3 regions of the Streptomyces sp. NPDC057287 genome follow, and region 3 is predicted to be linked to each of the others. Evidence: riboswitches for the same ligand, from Rfam matches in the RefSeq annotation. Region 3 holds a riboswitch; each other region holds the start of a gene.
What was found. Region 3 has a riboswitch for cyclic di-AMP ahead of ACFUNE_RS30335 (transglycosylase family protein). Riboswitches for the same ligand answer to the same signal wherever they lie in the genome.
Positions count from the first base shown of each region.

Region 1: it holds a riboswitch for cyclic di-AMP, as region 3 does, so the genes downstream of both, ACFUNE_RS28790 (peptidoglycan DD-metalloendopeptidase family protein) here and ACFUNE_RS30335 (transglycosylase family protein) in region 3, are expected to answer to the same signal.
Region 2: it holds a riboswitch for cyclic di-AMP, as region 3 does, so the genes downstream of both, ACFUNE_RS18645 (M23 family metallopeptidase) here and ACFUNE_RS30335 (transglycosylase family protein) in region 3, are expected to answer to the same signal.

Region 1 covers NZ_JBHUYV010000017.1:133,323-138,501, reverse strand. The annotation lists gene ACFUNE_RS28805 (Glu/Leu/Phe/Val dehydrogenase dimerization domain-containing protein) at 29-1,228, shown strand; gene ACFUNE_RS28800 (TetR/AcrR family transcriptional regulator) at 1,282-1,893, shown strand; gene ACFUNE_RS28795 (SGNH/GDSL hydrolase family protein) at 2,008-2,835, opposite strand; gene ACFUNE_RS28790 (peptidoglycan DD-metalloendopeptidase family protein) at 2,999-3,880, opposite strand; cyclic di-AMP (ydaO/yuaA leader) riboswitch at 3,884-4,044, opposite strand; gene ACFUNE_RS28785 (tyrosine-protein phosphatase) at 4,447-5,179, shown strand, end outside.
Region 2 covers NZ_JBHUYV010000008.1:355,576-360,754, reverse strand. The annotation lists gene ACFUNE_RS18655 (PrsW family intramembrane metalloprotease) at 1-690, shown strand, start outside; gene ACFUNE_RS18650 (aldo/keto reductase) at 746-1,690, opposite strand; gene ACFUNE_RS18645 (M23 family metallopeptidase) at 1,845-2,885, opposite strand; cyclic di-AMP (ydaO/yuaA leader) riboswitch at 2,897-3,049, opposite strand; gene ACFUNE_RS18640 (PP2C family protein-serine/threonine phosphatase) at 3,283-4,467, opposite strand; gene ACFUNE_RS18635 (MerR family transcriptional regulator) at 4,574-5,179, opposite strand, start outside.
Region 3 covers NZ_JBHUYV010000019.1:108,672-113,850, reverse strand. The annotation lists gene ACFUNE_RS30345 (septum formation initiator family protein) at 1-216, opposite strand, end outside; gene eno (phosphopyruvate hydratase) at 311-1,597, opposite strand; gene ACFUNE_RS30335 (transglycosylase family protein) at 1,916-2,611, opposite strand; cyclic di-AMP (ydaO/yuaA leader) riboswitch at 2,612-2,752, opposite strand; gene ACFUNE_RS30330 (transglycosylase family protein) at 3,074-4,054, opposite strand; gene ACFUNE_RS30325 (cytochrome P450) at 4,160-5,179, opposite strand, start outside.

The sequences.
Region 1 (5,179 bases), on a different contig from region 3:
CCCTGCAGATCCCCCGAGGAGCCGCTCTGTGACGTCCCCCTTCCCCGCCCCACTGATCACCCTGACCTGGACGGACCATGTCACCGGCACTCAGGGACACCTCGTCGTGGACCGTCTGGTGCGCGGTGTGTCGAGCGGGGGTCTTCGGATGCGGAAGGGGTGCACCCTCACGGAGGTCGCGGGCCTGGCGAGGGGTATGACCATGAAGGAGGCCCTGCACTTCGACCCCGAGGACACGGGCGCGCGCTACATCCCGCTGGGTGGCGCCAAGGGGGGCATCGACTGCGATCCGCTCGATCCGGCCGCGTACGGGGTGCTCGTGCGCTTCCTCAGGGCGATGCGCCCGTACGTGGAGAACGTCTGGACGACCGGCGAGGATCTCGGGCTCAGCCAGGACCTCGTCGACCGGGCGGCGGCGGAGGCCGGGCTCGTCTCGACGGTCCAGGCGGTCTACCCCCTGCTGGACGACGAGGCGGGGGCCCGGCGACGGCTGGCGGACGCCTTCGCCGTGACAGTGGACGGGCTCGGTCTCGACGAGCTGGCCGGCGGGTGCGGGGTCGCGGAATCCGTCCTCACCGCGCTCGACCGGGCGGGCCTGCCGCACGCCGGGGCACGGGTGTCCCTGCAGGGATTCGGCACCATGGGAGGGGCGACGGCGCGCTTCCTCTCCCGGGCCGGGCTGACCGTCGTCGCGATCGCCGACGTGAAGGGCACGATCGCCGACCCGTCCGGTCTGGACGTCGAGGCGCTGTTGGCCGCGCGTGACGCGCACGGGACGGTGGACCGCGGGGCGCTGCCGAAGGGGTGCCGGGAGCTGCCCGCCGACGCCTGGCTGGCCACCGATGCGGAGGTGCTGGTGCCGGCGGCCGTGTCGTACGCCGTGAACACCGTGAACCAGGCTTCGGTCAGGGCCCGTTGGGTGGTCGAGGCGGCGAACATGCCGGTGCTGCCGGAAGCGGAGTCGCTCCTCGCTGATCGAGGCATCGCGGTGCTCCCCGATGTGGTCGCCAACTCCGGCACGAACGCCTGGTGGTGGTGGACGCTGTTCGGGGACATCGGGGCCGATGCCGAGGAGGCGTTCGGACACATCCGCCACTCCATGCGCACCCTCGTCGACCGCGTACTGGACCGGGCGGCGGCGGACGGCTGCACTCCACGGGCGGCCGCGCACGCGCTCGCCGCGGACCGGCTGCCGGTGATGGCGGAGCGCTTCGGCTGGTACCGGTAGGCCGTCAGGCACCGGGGCGGCCCCCGGGCCGGTGCGTTGGTTAGGGTGACGCCGTGGCGAGAGTGCGGCTGAGCGTGGCGGAGCGTCGTGAGGAGTTGCTGCGCGCTGCCGTCGAACAGATCGAGGTCCGGGGTGTGTCCTCCGTCCGGATCGCCGATGTGGCCGCTGTTCTCGGGGTGAGCAACGCACTGGTGCTCTACCACTTCTCGTCGAAGGAGAAGCTGGTGGCCGCCGCGTTCGCGTATGCGGCGGAGGCCGATCTCGCCCACCTGCGCAAGCTGCTGACCCGCCGCACCAGCGCCGTCCGGCGGCTCCGTGCCGCCGTCCGCTGGTACGCGCCGACCGGCCAGGCCAAGGGCTGGCGGCTGTGGATCGAGGGCTGGGCGTCGTCCCTGCGTGACCCCGTGCTGCGGGAAGTGGCCGGTGATCTCGACCAGCAGTGGAAGGCCGAGCTGGCCGAGGTCATCGAGGAGGGCGCCGCGGCGGGTGAGTTCCACTGCGAGGACCCGATGTCCGTGGCCTGGCGGCTGACCGCCCTCCTGGACGGCCTGGCCGTCCAGATGACGTCGTACGCGGGTCCGCTCTCCCGGGCCACCATGTTGCTGTGGACCGAAGAAGCGCTCGCCCGCGAACTCGGCATCGACCACGAGGTACTGACCGGCTGAGTGAGCCCGTCGCGGGCCGTACGGGGGCCCGTCGCCCATCGGCTCGTGCCCATCGGCCCCCGCCCGGCGTCCGCTCCCCTCCGTCAGTCGTCGACCACCACCGGTGACGGCGCGTCAGAGAGGCAGCAGGTCGGGGCGCTTGGCCTCGACGTGGTCTCCGGAGGATTCCCCGCGCAGCCGCCGCCCGATCCACGGGACGAGGTACTCACGCGCCCACTGGATGTCGTCACGGCGCACCTCGAAGGCCCCCCGGTGGATCTGCGGAGGCCACACCTGGTCCGGGTCGGCCGGCCCGTCGAGTCCGAGGACCTGGGCGGCGCGCAGCGCGACCAGGGTGTGTCCCTCGGCCGACAGGTGCAGCCGGTCGCTGTCCCACGCCCGCCGGTCCTGCACGGACCGAAGGGACCACAGGTCCAGGACCGGGCAGTCGTAGCGGTCGGCGATGGACCGGACGTGCGCGGTGAACATGGCGATCTTGCCCCGCAGGTGCTTGAGCACCGGGATGCCCCGGGTGTCGAAGCCGGTGGTGACCATGACGGTGCCGACGGACTGCGTCAGCTCGGCGACCGCACGCTCGAAGCGTTCCGCCACGTCGTCCGGGTCGGAACCGGGACGGAGGATGTCGTTGCCGCCGGCGCAGAAGCTCACCAGATCAGGTGCCAGCTCCTTGGCCCGGGGGACCTGTTCCTCGACTATCTGGTCGAGGAGGCGTCCGCGTACGGCGAGATTGGCGTACCGGAAGTTCCCGTGCGGGTCGTCCACGGGGCCGACCACCGCATCGGGGACCGGGAGCTGGTCGGCGAGGAGGACCGCGAACCGGTCCGCCCAGCCGACGAGCGTCCCGCCAGGGCCGGGGTCTCCGACGCCCTCGGTGAAGCTGTCGCCAATCGCTGCGTACGACCCGATGATGCCTCGTTGTTTGTTTCTCGAATCGTCTGCCACAAGGGCCTATCCTGCACCTTCGATTGTGACCTACGCGACCGTAATAAGGGGTTGACGGGTGGTGAGAAAGACCACCCGGTCAGTTTTTGGTAAAGCCGGAATAAGGAGAGGGGCGGGGCGCGTCGGCGCCCCGCCCCTCTCCTCCACCCTCAGGTGGCGCGTCTCAGATGGAGACGCCGTGCGAACGCAGGTAGGCGATCGGGTCGACGTCCGAGCCGTAGCTCGGGCCGGTCCGGACCTCGAAGTGGAGGTGCGGGCCGGTGGAGTTGCCGGTGGAGCCGGAGAGGCCGATCTGCTGGCCTCCGGTGACGGTCTGACCGGCCGAGACCTCCAGCGAGGACAGGTGCGCGTACTGGGAGTACATGCCGTCGCTGTGCTGGATGACGACCTCGTTGCCGTACGAGCCGCTCCAGCCGGCGGAGACCACGGTGCCCTGGCCGATGGCCCGGACGCTGGTGCCCGAGGCCGCCTGGAAGTCCGAGCCGGTGTGGTAGCCGCTGGACCAGCTGGCGCCGGCGGCGCGGTACTGGGTGGTGACGTTGGGGTTCTCGACCGGGGTGGCCCAGCCGGAGCCGTTGCTCTCCGAGGCGGCGGAGTCGGCGGTCTTCGCTGCCGCCTGCTCGGCCGGAGCGGCGGCCTTGGCCTTCGGCGCGGCCTTGGAGGGCGCGGCCTCGGCGGAGCCGGATGCCTTGGCGCCGAGCGTGAGCTTCATGCCCGGGACGATCAGCCTCGGGTTCTCGCCGACGACGTCGCGGTTGTCCTTGTACAGCTTCTGCCAGCCGCCCTTGACCTTCTGGTCGGCCGCGATCTTCGCGAGGTAGTCGCCGGAGACCACGGTGTAGGTCTTCGCGGAGCTCTTGGCCGCGGATGCGGGCGCACTGTGAGCGGCAGCCGACTTGGCGGCCGGAGCGGCCTGCTCGGCAGCGTGGGCGCCGGTGGCGCCGATCAGCGGGAGGGCGAGGACGGCGCCGCCGGTCCCTGCGGCAAGGACGCCTCGGGAGATCGGGCCGGTCTTCGTACGACGGTGCTTGCCTTTTGCGGGCATGGGGAAATTCCTCTCCGGCGCCTGCGAGGTGAGCTGTCGGGTTCGGACTGGAGATGCCCGGCCGCGCGGTGCGCGTCTTGACCCCAAGCCGTACCGGATCCCTCCGGCCGGCGGCCTACCTGGTTCCCCCGCTCCTGCCACACGTGAGTCGGTGCGGATTCCGGGCGGCGGCAGGATTAGGCGTTCCGTCCGGATTGACCGTGACCGTAAGCGCACCGGGACGCCGCGAACAAGCCTCGGATTGCGGACCGGAATCGACGCTTCATTTCCGGGCCCGAATTCCCGTCACACTCCGTGGATTACGGATCTTCGCTTTCCGCGTGGCGTCCGGAATGCCTGTCGGAATCTTCACCACGCACCGTCACGTATATGATCCCGCTCACCCGCCTCACCCCATCTCCCGTACAAGCGGGGCATGTTCCGCTAAATGCACCAATACGGACATGTCATGCCCACCGCCCCGTGGGGCGGCGACCGAGACGGTTGCCTGATGCAGCCATGTCGTATCGTCGCGGGCGTGCCCCCGTCGGCGAGCGGCGCCGACGCCCGACACTCCAGGAGCCCTTGTGACGCAGCTGCCAGAGGTCCCCCCGGCCGGCCCGGAGCCGACGGACGTCGGCCTGACCGGCGTCCGCAACTTCCGCGACGTCGGCGGGCTTCCGACCACGGACGGCCGCACCGTGCGCTACGGGCGCCTCTATCGCAGCGGCCATCTCGCCCATGCCACGGAGGCGGACACCGCGTTCCTCTCCGGGCTCGGCCTGCACACGGTCTTCGACTTCCGCAACGCGGCCGACCACAAGCTCGACGGGCTCGACGTGGAGTTGCCCGGCGTCCGGAATGTCAGCATTCCTCTCTCCGATCCGGCCGACGGCGCGGAGTTCTGGCGGCTGGTGCGCGACGGGAACATCCAGCAGCTGCGCTCGATCCTTGCCGGCGACAAGGGGACGGACCGCATGATCGCCTCGTACCGCTCGATCATCAAGGACCGCACCGCCGAACACAGCCGCGTGCTGCACGCCCTCGCCCAGGACAGCGTGCCCGCGCTGATGCACTGCGCGGCGGGCAAGGACCGGGCGGGCCTGTCCGTCGCGGTCTCCCTTCTTGCGGTCGGCGTCGAGAAGGAGGCCATCGAGGCCGACTACCTGAAGTCGAACGACGCGCACCGCCGCTACAAGGTGAAGCGCAGCGACTCCTCCCCGGTGGGAATGTCCGAAGAGGTGATGGAGCTGCTCAATCCCCTCTTCGGCGCACGCGCCGACTACCTCGCCGCGGCGTTCGCCACCATCGAGGAGGTCT
Region 2 (5,179 bases), on a different contig from region 3:
TCCGGTATCGGCTTCGGCATCGCGGCGCTCGGCGGCGCGCGTCACCGGGTGCGGCGGGTCGTCCTGCCGCTGCTCGGTCTCGCCCTGGCCATAGGCATGCACGCCCTGTGGAACGGCTCGTCGTCCTTCGGGCCGTACGGCTTCTACGCGGTGTACGGCGCCTTCATGGTGCCGTCCTTCGGCCTGGTGACCTGGCTGGCCGTCTGGTCGCGCCAACGGGAGCTGCGCACGCTCTCCACCGAACTGCCGGTCTACGCGGCGGCCGGCTGGCTGACCCCTGCCGAACCCCTCGCGCTGGCCTCCATGCGGGCACGGGGCATGGCCCGCGACATGGCCAGGCACTGGAACAGCCACCCGGACCCCGCGCGGGGCAGGGCAGCGGCACGCGCCGTCGCCGAGTACGAGTCCTTCGCGACGTCCCTGGCCATGCTCCGCCGCAGAGCCCGTCACGACGGGGCCGGCCGGGACTTCGCCCTCCGCGAGCAGGAGTTGCTGCACCACCTCTGGCACCGCAGGGACATCGCGGGCCCGGCCCTGACGTACGCCGCCCATGCGACGGGCCGGCTGCCGCGGGCGCACCGGCCGCCTCCGTTCCCCCGCCAGGTCCCCCACGGCGACGGACTTCCGCAGCAACTCCCCGCTCCGCACCGGCACTACGGCGGCCACAACCCGTACCTGGAGGACCGCTAGGGGCTCCGGCGCGGATGCCCGGCGGCTCCCGCGCCGGGCTCCCGCCGGGCCGGGGTCAGGCGGACGCTTCGGTCAGCTCCGCCAGCTGCGCCTCGGTCAGCCGCAGACCGGCGACCGCCACCAGCGCGGGCAGCTGCTCCACCGTGCGGGCGGAGGCGATCGGTGCGGCCACGGTCGGCCGGGAGGCCAGCCAGGCCAGGGCGACCGTGGCGATCTCCGCGTCGTGCTCCTGGGCGATCCTGTCGAGCGCCACGAGCACCTTCTGCCCGCGCTCGGTCTCCAGGTGCTTGGCCGCGCCTTCGGCCCGCGCGCTCTCGACGGATGCTCCCGCACGGTACTTGCCGGTCAGGAAGCCCGAGGCGAGCGCGAAGTACGGGACGGCGGCGAGACCGGCCCCGGCCGCCGTGTCCTGGAGCGCGCCCTCGTAGGTGTCGCGCGAGACGAGGTTGTAGTGCGGCTGCAGTGCCACGTAGCGGGCCAGGCCCTCGCGCTCGGAGAAGTCCAGGGACGCCCTGAGCCGCTCGGGGCTGATGTTGGAGGCGGCGATCTCCCGCACCGTGCCGGCCTTCACCAGCTGGTCGAGGGCGGTGATGATCTCCTCGACGGGGACGTTCTCGTCGTCGAAGTGCGTGTAGTAGAGATCGATGTGGTCGGTGCCGAGCCTGCGCAGCGAGGCCTCGGCCGCCGCCTTGATCGTGGTGGGCGACAGCCCCTTGTACGCCGGATGGGCGCCGACCTTGGTGGCGACGACGATGTCGTCGCGGCGGGAGCGTGCCTTCAGCCACTTGCCGATGAGGGTCTCGGACTCGCCGCCCTCGTTGCCCGGGATCCAGGCGGAGTAGGAGTCGGCGGTGTCGATGAAGTTGCCGCCGGCCGCCGCGTACGCGTCGAGGACGGCGAAGGTCCGGTCCTCGTCGGCCGTCCAGCCGAAGACGTTGCCGCCGAGAGCGAGAGGGAAGACCTTGAGGCTCGAAGTGCCGAGCGGGCGCAGAGAAGTCATACCCGGGATCAACCAGCGGACGGAGGTGCCTATTCCGCTTCGCGGGCCGCTTCCCGCACGTGCCCGGGTCCGGAGAGCCCCGCCGGCCGGAGAGACCGGCGGCCCTGACGTCGGGGGGTCGTGCGTCAGGGCCGCCGGGGTTCCGGTGCCTGGATCAGATCGAGAGGCCCTTGCCGCGGAGCCAGCTCATCGGGTCGACGCCCGAGCCGTCCGCGGTGTGGATCTCCAGGTGGAGGTGCGGGCCGGTCACGTTGCCGGTGGCACCGACGCGGCCGATGGTGTCGCCGGTGCTGACCTTCTGTCCGGCGGTGACATCCATCGAGGACTGGTGGCAGTACCAGACCTCCGTGCCGTCATCGAGCTCCAGGACCGTGCGGTAGCCGTACGAGCCGGACCAGCCCGCCGACTTCACCGTGCCGCTGTGCACGGCCTTGACCGGCGTGCCGGTCGGAGCCGCGAAGTCCAGGCCGGTGTGGTGGCCGGAGGACCACATCGAACCGGACTGCCCGAAGGTCGAGGTGATGGTGTACGAGGAGGTCGGGACGGCGTAGCTGGCGGCGAGCTTGGCGAGGCGCTCGGCCTCAGCCTTCTTCTTCGCCGCCTCCTCCGCCGCCTTCTTCTCCGCGGCGACCTCGGCCTCGGCGTCGCTCTGCTGCTTCGCGGCCTGGGCCGCGGCCGCTTCGGCCGCCGCCTGCTCCTGGGCGGCCTTGGCCTCGGCCTCGGCTCCGGCCGACTGCTGCTCGGCCTGCTGGAGGATGCGTGCGCGCAGGGCCTCGCCCGCGTCGGTGGTGCCCTGCTCGGCCTCGGCGGCGGTGATACCGGCCGTGGTGAGCGGGGAGGACGCCGCGACCGTCCCGTGGTCCGAGTCGGAGTCGCCGGCCATGAAGGCACCCACGCCGGGAAGGGACTTGGCGTCGGGGAGATTGTCCGCGATGGAATCGGGAAGAGAGATGGAGACCGGCGGCTTGCTCTGCGCGGTGGCCATGCCGCCCGCACCGACGGCCGCGATGACGCCGACGCCGAGGACGGTGGAGCTACGGGCCAGACCGCGCTGCTTGGCTACGCGATGCCGGCCGCGTACGGGACGGATGGACTCCTCTGTGGGGTTCCATTCCTCCCAAGTCCTGTCCTCATCACCGAAGCTTCCGGTCCTGAAGGATGACGGGGCCTCGGGGGCAGGCTGGTTGGACGCCACGTGGGCGCGCTCCTTTCCTTCCTTCTCGCCTACCGGGTTAGCTGACGGGTTCGGAGCAGGAAGGTCTCCTACGGGCCCCTTCGTCTCTCGCGAGACACAGGTGCCCGATTCACCCCATGTAGGTGGTTCCCCGGTTCCCTTGCGGAATTCGGCGCTGCGCACGGTGCCGTCTCTTGCGACGGCAGGTACAACCGCGCTGCGTTATCGAACGTTAATAGACACCCGGGCCCGATTCCAAGCTGTTCCCACAGATCGTTCACGACTCCGGCCTGGACTTTCAGGGGTCAAACGGGCGCAAACGGGCGACTTGAGCCCACCTGATTCGGCCAGCACTTTCTGACTGTGCGTCAAATGTTATGCGGAGCGGGGTCCTTCGACTACGGACGGTCGCAACCGGTCATTCACTGTCCCGCCCCACAATCTTCACCGTCGTCCGCCGCTCCTGCTGCCCCCGGGAAGGTCGGCCGACGGCGAGGAGCGCCAGGTCGTCGGTCGAGCGGCCGCCGGTGTGCAGCCGTACGTCGTCGGTGAGTGCGGACAGCAGTTCCTCGGGCCCGGGGAAGAGCCGGCCGCGCAGCCGGGCCGCCGGGTCGTAGAAGACGCCGTTCGCGTCCCGCGCCTCGGAGAGGCCGTCGGTGAACGCCAGGAACGTCGCCCCCGCCGGAAGCGCCCACTCGTCCGACCGGTCCGGCCACGCGTCCAGCCCCATACCCAGCGGCAGCGCGGGCGCGGTCGGAGCCAGCACGTCGAGCGCCCCGTCCGCGTGCAGCACGAGCGGCTCCGGATGGCCGCGGTTGACGACCCGCAGGGTGTCCGAACCGGCAGGGATCTCCGCGAGGACGGCGGTGACGAACCCCTCCATGGAATCGAGGCCGCCCCGCCGGGAGCCCTCACGGGCCAGCGCCCGCTCCAGCCGCTGGACCACGCCCTCCAGCGACAGCTCCTGCTCGGCGGCCTCCCGGAAGGCGCCGATCACGACGGCCACGGCCGCCACGGCGTCCAGCCCCTTGCCCCGCACGTCCCCGACCACCAGGCGGACACCGAAGGGCGTGTCCGCGACGGCGAAGAGGTCACCGCCGACGAACTCGTCCGCCTGCGCGGCCTCGTACCGCGCCGCGATGTGCAGCCCGCCGATCCGGGACTCCGGGACCGGGAGCACCGCACGCATCGCGGTCTCGGCGACGAACCGGGCCGAGGCGAGCTGCTCGTTGCCGCGGTGCACGACGCGGTTGATCACGAGGGACAGGGCCACGACGGTCATCAGCGTGAGCAGGTCGGTGACCGGCGCGACCCTGAACAGCACACCGTCCGAGAGCCGGATGGCGAGCACGATCAGGACCGCGGCGAGCCCGATGCGGACGGTGCTGCTCAGCGAGAAGAACGGGGCGGCGACGAGCGCGGCGGCGGCGAAGAGCGGGACGGCGGTGACCTCGGACGGCGTACCGAGGTCGAAGGCCACCCCGGCACAGATCAGCAGGGCGGGCAGCGCACGCACGAACCGTCGCGAACGGAAGCTCCTGGGAGCGCCCCGTCGCCGTCCGTCCCGCTTGCCCACCTGTGCACTCCTGCCCGGTCCACCCACGGCTGCGGACGGTACCGCGCCCCACCCAGGCTGGCCGGAGCCGCGCCGAGCGGCGACTCGTCATCGGCCAAAGGGAGGAGCGCGCCGGAGCCCCGTCCTCCGGAGGTCAGTCGGAGAGCCGGTGCTGCGCGTAGATCGTCAGTGCATCCCGTACGAAGACGGCGGTTCCGTCTCCGTAACGATCGTAGTTCCTCCCGAAGCGGGGATCGGCGGCGTACATCTCCGCGAGGCCGGACACGTAGGCACGCGTGGGCTCCATGGTGACCGACAGCCACTCGCAGTGCCGCCGTGCGATGTCCTGCACCTGCTCGCTGCCCGCCTCCAGGCCCGCGGCCCTGGCCTCCCCGTAGTCCCGGGCGACGGCATCGTGCACTCCCTGGAAACGGGCGCGCTCGTCCTCGTCCAGTCCGCGCCACCACCGGCCGCCCCGCTCGTACGCCTCCCGGCCCCACCGCTCGGTGACCTCCTGCTCGTACTCCGTGTGATCGAAGCCGTCGAGCGCTTCCGACGCCATGAGTTCCTCCCCTTGCCCGGTCCTGTGGAGAGTGGTCCGTACCGAGGCGATCTGCCGGCCGATGCGCTCCCGCTCCCGCTCCAGCAGGCGCAGATGCGTCCGGAGCGCGGCGGAGGTGTCCCGCTGCCCCTCCAGCACGTCCTTGATCGCGGGCAGCGACAGCCCCAGCTCCCGCAGCAGCAGAATGCGCTGGAGCCG
Region 3 (5,179 bases):
GATCTGGTCGCGCTGGGAGACGTACTGGCGCATGGGGTACGCCAGGGCGACCACCAGCGAGCAGACGATCAGCGCGAGGAACGCGGCCCGGCCCGTGAGCCGTGAGCGGCGGGCCTGGCGGCGGCTCTGGGACCGGTAGACGCGGGCCGCCGTCTGCTCCCCCAGCAGTCGCAGCCTGGTCGCGGTGGAGAACCGGTCGCGGTCCTTCCCGGCCATGTCTCACGCCTCCCCGTTACGCACGTCCGTCCCCGCACACGGTACGGGACCGAATGCGGGGACGGACGGAGGCTGGTGCTCCGGACTCGGGCTGTCAGCCGTCGAAGCGGAACCGCGGGAACGCCGAACGGCCGGCGTACACCGCGGCGTCGTCGAGGATCTCCTCGATGCGCAGCAGCTGGTTGTACTTGGCGACGCGGTCCGAGCGGGCCGGGGCGCCGGTCTTGATCTGGCCACAGTTCACGGCGACGGCGAGGTCGGCGATGGTGACGTCCTCGGTCTCGCCGGAACGGTGCGACATCATGCACTTGAAGCCGTTGCGCTGCGCCAGCTCGACGGCGTCCAGGGTCTCGGTCAGCGAACCGATCTGGTTGACCTTGACGAGCAGGGCGTTGGCCGAGCCCTCCTCGATGCCGCGGGCGAGGCGCTCGGGGTTGGTGACGAACAGGTCGTCACCGACGATCTGCACCTTGGCGCCGAGCTTGTCGGTGATGACCTTCCAGCCCGCCCAGTCGTCCTCGTACAGCGGGTCCTCGATGGAGACCAGCGGGTACGCGGAGACGAGCTCCTCGTAGTACTCGGTCATCTCGGCGGCAGAGCGGGACTTGCCCTCGAACTCGTAGACGCCGTCCTTGTAGAACTCGGACGCGGCGACGTCGAGCGCGAGCCCGATGTCACGGCCGGGGACGTAACCGGCCTCCTTGATGGCCTCGAGGATGAGGTCGAGGGCGGCACGGTTGGACTCGAGGTTGGGGGCGAAGCCGCCCTCGTCACCGAGACCGGTGGACAGGCCCTTGGTCTTCAGGACCTTCTTCAGGGTGTGGTAGATCTCCGCGCCCCAGCGAAGGGCTTCGGAGAAGGACTCGGCGCCGATCGGCGCGATCATGAACTCCTGGATGTCCACGTTGGAGTCGGCGTGCGAGCCGCCGTTCAGGATGTTCATCATCGGAACGGGCAGCAGGTGCGCGTTCGGGCCGCCGAGGTAGCGGAACAGCGGGAGGTCGGAGGCCTCGGACGCGGCGTGCGCCACGGCCAGCGAGACACCGAGGATGGCGTTGGCGCCGAGGGAGCCCTTGTTCTCGGTCGCGTCCAGGTCGAACATCGCCTGGTCGATGAGGCGCTGCTCGGTGGCGTCGTAACCGACGAGCTCCGGGCCGATCTGCTCGATCACGGCGAGGACGGCCTTCTCGACGCCCTTGCCCTGGTAGCGGTTGGGGTCACCGTCGCGAAGCTCAATGGCCTCGAACGCACCGGTGGAGGCGCCGGACGGAACAGCAGCACGTCCCGTGCTGCCGTCGTCGAGGCCAACCTCGACCTCGACCGTGGGGTTGCCCCGGGAGTCGAGGATTTCCCTGGCTACGACGACGTCGATGGACGGCACGAGGCATCTCCTTCTGGGATCTGACACTGGTTGTGCAGGGTCACTGTGGCCTTGCGCCACGAGCCTAACCGGCCCGGCCCGCTCCGTCGGCCGTCCGCCCGTCCCCTGGGACGAAAAAGGACCCAAGGGCCTGCATTCCGGGCAAAGGTCCAGAATTCTACTGGTGGGTAACCACAACAGTTGAACGCTCACCCCGACGGCGGGCCCGCACCGGCACCCGTTCGGCAGGTGCCGGACACGACCGCGGCCCGGCGCGCGGGGGGTCTGCGCGCCGGGCCGGGCCGCCGGGGCAGGAGGGGGACCCCGGACCGCTTCCGACTACTTCAGGTGGAGCTGCTGACCCGGGAAGATCATGTCGGCGTCGTCGACGATGTCGTCGTTCAGCTTGAACAGCTTCGCCCAGCCGCCCTTGACCTTCTTCGCGTCGGCGATCTTGCTGAGGGTGTCGCCGGCCTTCACCTTGTACTCGCCGTCACCCTTCTCGACCTTCTTGCCGGTCGGGGTGGTGACGGTCTTCTCGGGGGCCGTGCGCTTCTCGCTGCGCGTGGTGGGCTGCTCGGCCTTGCGCTCCGGCTGGGCCTTCGTCTCGGCCTTGTCGGCGCTCTGGCCGGAGCCGGTGTCGACACCCGGGTCCACACCGTCGTTCGTCAGCCCGCCGGCACCGGCACAGGACCAGGCGCCCGGACCCTGGAGGTCCAGGAGCTTCTCGGCGGCGGCTATCTGCTGGCCCTTGGTGGCCAGGTCGGCACGGGCGGCGTACTGCGTGCCGCCCGCGGCTGCCCAGCTGGAGGCCGAGAACTGCAGGCCGCCGTAGTAGCCGTTACCGGTGTTGATGGACCAGTTGCCACCGGACTCGCACTGGGCGACGGCGTCCCAGGTGTCGACGGAGGCGGCGGAGGCACCGGTCGCGCCCATGAGCGGCACGGCGACGGCAGCACCGGTGACACCGGCCAGGGTCGCGATACGGACGGCCTTGGACGGGCGACGGTGCTTGCCCTTGCTGGAAAGCAGCATGGTTCTCCTCACCGACGCCTACGAGGTGAGCTGTCGGGTTCGGGCCTGTGAGTTGCCCGGTGACCCGCTCCCGCGGACCACTTCACCCCTAGCCGTTCCCCCGCCCGTCGTCCGACGGCCGGGTTCCGGCACTTACCTGGGTCCCCCGCTCCTGCCTACGGCGCTTTACGCGTCGTTCCCCCCGACCGACGGCAGGATTCGGCGTGACGGTCGAAGGTGCCCGCGGTGCGAGCGGCTCCGACCGTAAACACACGCAACCCCCACATTCAAAGATGGACATAACGGCTAATCAGCGCGTAACGGTCCGGCCTTGGGGGCCGTTTTCGCAGGTCGGAGCCAATATGGACGGACCGGACGGACGGGGCACGGCAGTTGACGCAAAGAGACCCATGTCTCACTTACGCATAAGTGGACATAGGCCTCTTAACTGCCCCTGTTTTCGGGGTGTTTTCCCGCTTTTGATCAGTTGACGGCGGCGTCCTCCGCCTGGGTGTCCTGCGCGTCCGTCCCGAGGCCGAGGCCGAGGTCCAGGTCCTGGCCCGGAAGGATCAGGTCCGGGTCGGAGCCCAGCTCGTCCTTGTTGGCCTCGTAGAGCGCGGTCCAGCCGCCGCGAAGCTCCTGCGCGTCGGCGATCGCCCAGAGGTTGTCGCCCTCGCGGACGGTGTACGTCCCCTCGCCGCCCTGCCGCGCGCCGGCGTCGCCCCGCGAGGCGTGGCGGCCGGACTCGCGCCCGTCACCGGCGCCCGTCTCCGTGCCGGCCTCGGGGGCCGGGGTGCCGCGGTGCTTCCCGTTCTTCGCCCCGTCGTCCTTCGAGGTGCCGGACGACCCGGAGGCCTCGGGGGACGGCGTGGCGGACGGCGACGTGCCGGCCTCGCCGGTCCCGCCGGTCCTGTCCGCGGTGTCGTCGGAGGCGTTCCCCTTCGCCTCGCCCTTCGCGCCCGAGCCGTCCTTCTCGTCGGCGTCGTCCGCCGGGTCCGTCGCTTCGGACGAGGGGGTCTCGGACGGGGTCGCGGTGTCCGAGGGCTCGGCGGACGGCTCGCCGCCCGGGTCGACTCCCGGCAGCGTCCCGTCCAGGGCGAGGCCGGAGATCACCGCGCAGCTGGGCCACGCCTGCGGGCCCTTGTCGTCCAGGACCTTCTCCGCGACCGCTATCTGCTGCGAGCGGCTCGCCAGGTCGGCGCGGGACGCGTACGACGTGCCGCCGTAGGCCGACCACGTGTCCTGCGAGAACTGCAGGCCGCCGTAGTAGCCGTTGCCGAGGTCGGCACTCCACATGCCGCCGCTCTCGCATTCGGCGACCCTGTCCCAGGTCGTCGCGTCGGCGGCCTGCGCGCCGCCCGCACCGAGCAGCGGAATGGCGATGGCCGATCCGGTGACGCCTGCGGCGACGACGATGGCGGGTGCCTGACGAGGGCGACGGTGTCTGCCGTTCGCGGAGCCCATGGGATTGCCTTCCGTGTGACTGACATGTGACGGGTGAGTCGAGGGGTGAACCTAGCCCTACTCGAACGTGTGTCACAAGTCGATGCAGCGGAGATCACGTGAAAGTCACAGAGTTGACAGGCTGTCACTTTTTTCGGCTGGGCGCCCGGCTCCGAACTCCACAGGAAGCGTGCGCAGTCCACGCATGATGAGCCCGCCCCTCCATCGCAAATCGGCAGGATCTGCGGCAAGCCGCAGGTCGGGAAGGCGGCGCAGCAGCGTCGCCAGCGCCACCTGCCCCTCCAGACGGGCCAGCGGCGCCCCCAGGCAGTAGTGGATGCCGTGCCCGTATCCGAGGTGCTGATTGTCACTGCGCGCGAGGTCCAGGGTGTCCGCATCCTGGAACCGCTCCGGATCGCGGTCGGCGGCCGCCAGCACCACGAGGACGGGGTCCCCCGTCGCGATGTCCTGCCCTCCCAGCGTCACGGGCTCGGTGGCGTAGCGCCATGTCGCGAGCTCCACCGGCCCGTCGTAGCGCAGCAGCTCCTCCAGGCCCGTGGCGAGCAGGTCCGTCTCCCCCGCGGCCAGCGAGCGCTCCAGGCGTGCGCGCTGGACCGGGTCGCGCAGCAGGGCGTAGGTGCCGTTGCCGATGAGGTTGACTGTGGTCTCGAAACCGGCGAAGAGCAGGATGAACGCCATCGCCGCGGCCTCGTTCTCGCTGAGGTGCTCGCCGTGGTCGCTGGCCCGGATCAGCCCGGAGATCAGGTCGTCGCCGGGGTTCTCCCGCTTGCGGTGGATGAGCTCGGCGAGATAGCCGCGCATCTTCTTGACCGACCTGGCCACCCCGCCGCGCGGCCCGCCGCCGTGCCGGATCATCATGCCCGCCCAGTCACGGAAGTCGTCCTGGTCCTCGCGGGGCACGCCCAGCAGGTCGCAGATCGCGTAGATGGGGAGGGGGAAGGCGAAGTCGTGGATGAGGTCCGCCTTCCCCTCCTCCACGAACGAGTCGATGAGGCGGTCCGTCAGCTCCTGCACGCGCGGGGCGAACTCGGCGACCCGGCGCGGGGTGAACGCCTTGGACACGAGCCGGCGCAGCCGGGTGTGGTCCGGCGGGTCGATGTTCAGCAGGTGCGTCATCAGCTCCGC